DNA from 2 places in the Faecalimonas canis genome. Region 2 is predicted to be linked to the other one. Evidence: predicted binding sites of a transcription regulator. Region 2 holds the regulator's gene; the other holds the start of a gene.
What was found. The regulator HrcA, encoded in region 2, represses chaperone genes, less so after heat shock. The targets are predictions, from matches to a motif close to TGTTAGCACTCNNNNNNNNNGAGTGCTAACA.

Region 1 (2,424 bases), on a different contig from region 2:
CCTTCTTTTTTAAACATATTGATATACTGGCTCTGCTGCTGCTCGTCAGTTACATAATAAATAGTTGTTTTTTCTTTTTCTTCACTATTTTCTTCTGTTTTTTCTTCCTCTGGAACAAGATCTTTCAAAGTCATATATTTGTAGTCTAAATTCTTAAACAGAATATAATCGCTCATTTTATCACAGAATTTTTCGTCTTTTAAACATCCGAATTTGATAAACGGACTAATGTCATCCCAATATTTCTCATAAGATTCTCTGTCTGTTTTACACATTCCTGATAACTTATCAGCCACTTTTTTGGAAATATAGTCTGCAATTTTATTTACAAATCCGTCATTCTGCAATGCACTTCTTGATACATTTAACGGTAAATCAGGACAATCAATTACACCCTTTAATAACATAAGAAATTCAGGAATGACTTCTTTAATATTATCTGCAATAAACACCTGATTATTGTAAAGTTTAATTGTACCTTCTATAGATTCATATTCTGTATTAATTTTAGGGAAATATAAAATTCCTTTTAAATTAAACGGATAGTCCATGTTTAAGTGAATCCAGAATAATGGTTCTTTATAATCCATGAATACTTTTCTATAGAAATCAATATATTCTTCTTTTGTACATTCATTTGGGTGTTTACTCCAAAGCGGTGTTGTATCGCTCAAAGATACCGGACGCTTATTGATTTTCACTTTGTCAACAGCAGGAGAAACTTCTACCATTTCTTTTTCGCCATTTTCATTTTCTTTTTCTTCCATTTTGGCATCTTCATGAATATGTTCAACAACTACGTCGTCTTCTCGAAGTTCGGATTCTAAAATTGTTTCATATTCCTGCTCTGCATTCTCTCTTGATAAGAAAATTTCAACCGGCATAAAGGAGCAATATTTTTCAATTACTTCTCTTACACGGTATTCGTTGGAAAATGCTACACTATCCTCATTTAAGAAAAGAGTAATCTCTGTTCCTACCGTATTTTTTGTTCCCTCTTCCATATCATATTCTGTTCCGCCGTCACAAGTCCAATGTACAGGTGTTGCACCTTCTTTGTAAGAAAGAGTATCAATATGCACTTCGTTCGCAACCATAAATGCAGAATAAAATCCCAAACCGAAGTGTCCTATCATATCATCTTCTGTTGTTTTGTCTTTATATTTTTCAAGAAATTCTGTTGCACCTGAAAAAGCAATTTGTGTAATATACTCTTCCACTTCATCTGCTGTCATACCAATACCGGTATCGATAAATTTCAATGTTTTTTCTTCCGGATTTACAACAACTTCTATTTTTGCTTTATAATCTTCCGGAATAGCATATTCTCCCATCATATCCAATTTTTTCAGTTTTGTGATTGCATCACAACCATTTGAAATTAATTCACGAACAAAAATATCGTGGTCTGAATACATCCATTTTTTAATAATCGGAAAAATATTTTCACTGTTAATAGAAAGATTTCCGTGTTTTGCTCCCATTTATAACAACTCCTTTTTCTTTTATTGCCTAACAGATATATTAATACCCTTATTTTTAAATGTCAATAGAAAATTAGCACTCATTCAAAATGAGTGCTAATAAAATTATAAAGAGTATAAAGTTTTTCTAAAATATGCTATTCCACACTCTTCAGCGATTCAACCATATCAATCTTTTTCAACTTATAATACATTACCCAATTGACAAAAATTGAAAATCCGAATGTAAATAACAGCGCAATTACATAACTTATAAAATTGATATTTCTTCCAAACATTACATCATCGATTTCCACTGTGACAATAACGAACCGATGAAGCAGATATCCTAAGCCGCATCCCGCAATTGAACCTATTAATGTCAGCAAAATATTTTCCCTGTAAACATATGCTGCCACTTCTCCGTCATAAAATCCTAAAACTTTAATTGTCGCTAATTCTCTCTTTCGCTCTGTAATATTAATATTATTCAGATTGTATAAAACAACAAACGCAAGCATTCCCGCCGCCACAATGAGAACGACAATAACACTGTTTAATGTTTTCAGCATATCATCAATACGGGTGCGAAGACTGTCTGTATACTGCATATTCATTACTGCTTTTGTTTCCAACATATCTTCACCAATCTGTAAAGTTGTCTTTTCATCCGTGTTTTTCAATTTGTAGAGTTCGCTATTAAAGGAAGGCGTTTCGCCGTATAGTTTTTCATACGTTCCTTTCGTCAGATAAATATAATGTCCCATATAGTTTTCACAGATTGCCGTAACGATGATTTCTTTTTTCTGTCCGTTCTCATCTTTAATAAAAATTTTATCTCCAGCCTCAACTTCCAATGTTTTTGCCATTTTTTCAGTTAAAACCGCACCGTCTTCCGTAAGTTTATATTGTTCATCCGTTTTTCTGTCTTTCAAAGCAACAAAATCATCAAACTTCTTTA
Region 2 (2,424 bases):
CATTGCAAAAAGTACATATGCTCCGTTTATCGTAAAAGGAATTATGACCGTTCGTGGAGCATTGAAAGCAGAGTCTGCGGGAGCAGATGCAATTGTTGTTTCTAATCATGGCGGAAGAGTGCTTGATCAGTGTCCTGCAACAGCGGAAGTGCTTGAAGAAATTGCAAATGCAGTCAAAGGGAAAATGAAAATTTTTGTGGACGGAGGTATCCGTTCGGGAGCGGATGTATTTAAGGCACTTGCTTTAGGAGCGGACGGCGTCATTATTTGCAGACCATTTGTAACGGCTTTATACGGTGGAGGAGAAGAAGGCGTAAAATTATATATTGAAAAAATAGGACAGGAACTTGCAGATGCAATGGAAATGTGTGGGGCAAATGCATTGAAAGAAATTACGAAAGAAATGATTTGGCGTCCTTAGGAAGAGAAAAGGCATGGGGAAAACTCATGTCTTTTTTGATAATAAAAACTATAAAAAATATATAAACACTGTTGACAAACGAAAAACATAGTGCTATCTTAATATTCGTAAGGTGTTAGCACTCGAAAGTTATGAGTGCTAATAAAACGAAAAGGAGGTAAGAGATGAAGTCAAATCAGGAACTAGATGCGAGAAAGATGAAAATTCTTCAGACAATCATCAAAACGTATTTAGAAACAGGTGAACCGGTTGGCTCAAGAACAATTTCAAAATATACAGACTTGAATTTAAGTTCTGCGACAATACGAAATGAGATGGCTGATTTGGAAGATTTAGGCTACATTATTCAACCTCATACATCGGCAGGAAGAATTCCTTCGGATAAAGGTTACAGACTTTATGTCGATATGCTGATGGAAGAAAAAGAGCAGGAAGTCACCGGCATGAAAGAGCAGATGCTCGAAAAGGCAGATAAGATGGATCAGTTATTAAAGCAGGTGGCGAAGGTACTGGCGAACAGTACCAATTATGCGACAATGATTTCTGCTCCAACTTATAATAGGAATAAACTAAAGTTCATTCAGCTGTCACAAGTAGATGAGAACCAGATTATTGCCGTTATTGTAATGGAAGGAAATATCATTAAGAATAAGATTGTGACCGTATCAGAGTGTTTAGGAAATGAAACATTATTGAAATTAAATATGTTGCTGAATACAAACCTGAACGGAATGTCTATTGAAGAAATCAATCTTGGAATGATAGCAAGACTGAAAGAACAGGCAGGTATCCATAGTGAAGTTATCAGCGAAGTGTTAGATGCGGTTGCAGAGGCAATACAGATAGACAATGATTTAGAAATCTACACAAGTGGAGCAACCAACATTTTCAAATATCCTGAATTGAGTGATAACCAAAGTGCACAGGAAATTATCAGCGCATTTGAAGAAAAACAGCAGTTGGCAAGTCTTGTAACGGAAACACTTTCCAGTGAAGGCAATAGAGGTATTCAGGTATATATAGGAAATGAAACTCCTGTACAGACAATGAAAGATTGCAGTGTTGTAACGGCAACCTATGAATTGGGAGAAGGAATGCAGGGAACGATAGGAATTATCGGACCAAAACGAATGGATTATGAAAATGTAATGAGGACGCTGAAAACACTTATGGCAGAGTTGGATGCGATATTTCATAAAGAACATTAGAAAGGTGGAACACCGGTGGATAAAAAGATGAGTAATGAAGAAATGGTAAAAGAAGCGGTGGAAGAAGCGAAGAAAAACGCTCAGTTAGAAAATGAGGAAACTGAAGAAACCGTGGAGGATGTGGAAGTAGAAGAAACTGAAACAGACGAAGAAACAGAAGATAAGAAAGACAAAAAGTTATTCAAACGCAAACCTAAGAAAGACAAGAAAGACGAGCAGATTGAGGACTTAACAGATAAATTAACAAGACAAATGGCAGAGTTTGATAATTATCGCAAACGTACAGAGAAAGAAAAAACAGCGATGTACGAAGTTGGAGCAAAAGAGGTAGTTGAAAAAATCTTACCGGTTGTGGATAACTTTGAAAGAGGGTTGGCAGCAGTTCCGGAAGATAAGAAAGATGATTCTTTTGTAGCTGGAATGGAGATGATTTACAAACAAATCATGACTACATTGGAAGAAATCGGAGTAAAACCGATTGAAGCAGTGGGAACAGGGTTCAATCCTGATTTTCATAACGCAGTTATGCACGTTGAAGATGAAGAACTCGGAGAAAATATTGTGGTGGAAGAATTTCAGAAAGGTTACACTTACAGAGAAAGCGTAGTTCGTCACAGTATGGTAAAAGTAGCAAACTAAACCAAAGCACTTAGTGAGGTGTTTTCGAACTTAGTGCGAAGGTTGTCCGAGGAAATTTGGCGAGATATTTTATGAGCCTAGTGATTCGGACTTCCTTATTAGAAGTATATAGTGATTCAGAATTTAGGAGGAATTTAATCATGGGAAAAATTATTG

Region 1: a site for HrcA is predicted at 1,556-1,586, ahead of htpG (molecular chaperone HtpG). Genes of this name have one in related genera too.

Annotation. Positions count from the first base shown of each region.
Region 1 is NZ_BAAHSI010000010.1:50,017-52,440, reverse strand. Features, by position in the region: gene htpG (molecular chaperone HtpG) at 1-1,484, opposite strand, end outside; gene ACYPXO_RS03245 (ABC transporter permease) at 1,622-2,424, opposite strand, start outside.
Region 2 is NZ_BAAHSI010000020.1:40,334-42,757, forward strand. Features, by position in the region: gene ACYPXO_RS06185 (alpha-hydroxy-acid oxidizing protein) at 1-421, shown strand, start outside; gene hrcA (heat-inducible transcriptional repressor HrcA) at 586-1,629, shown strand; gene grpE (nucleotide exchange factor GrpE) at 1,657-2,268, shown strand; gene dnaK (molecular chaperone DnaK) at 2,409-2,424, shown strand, end outside.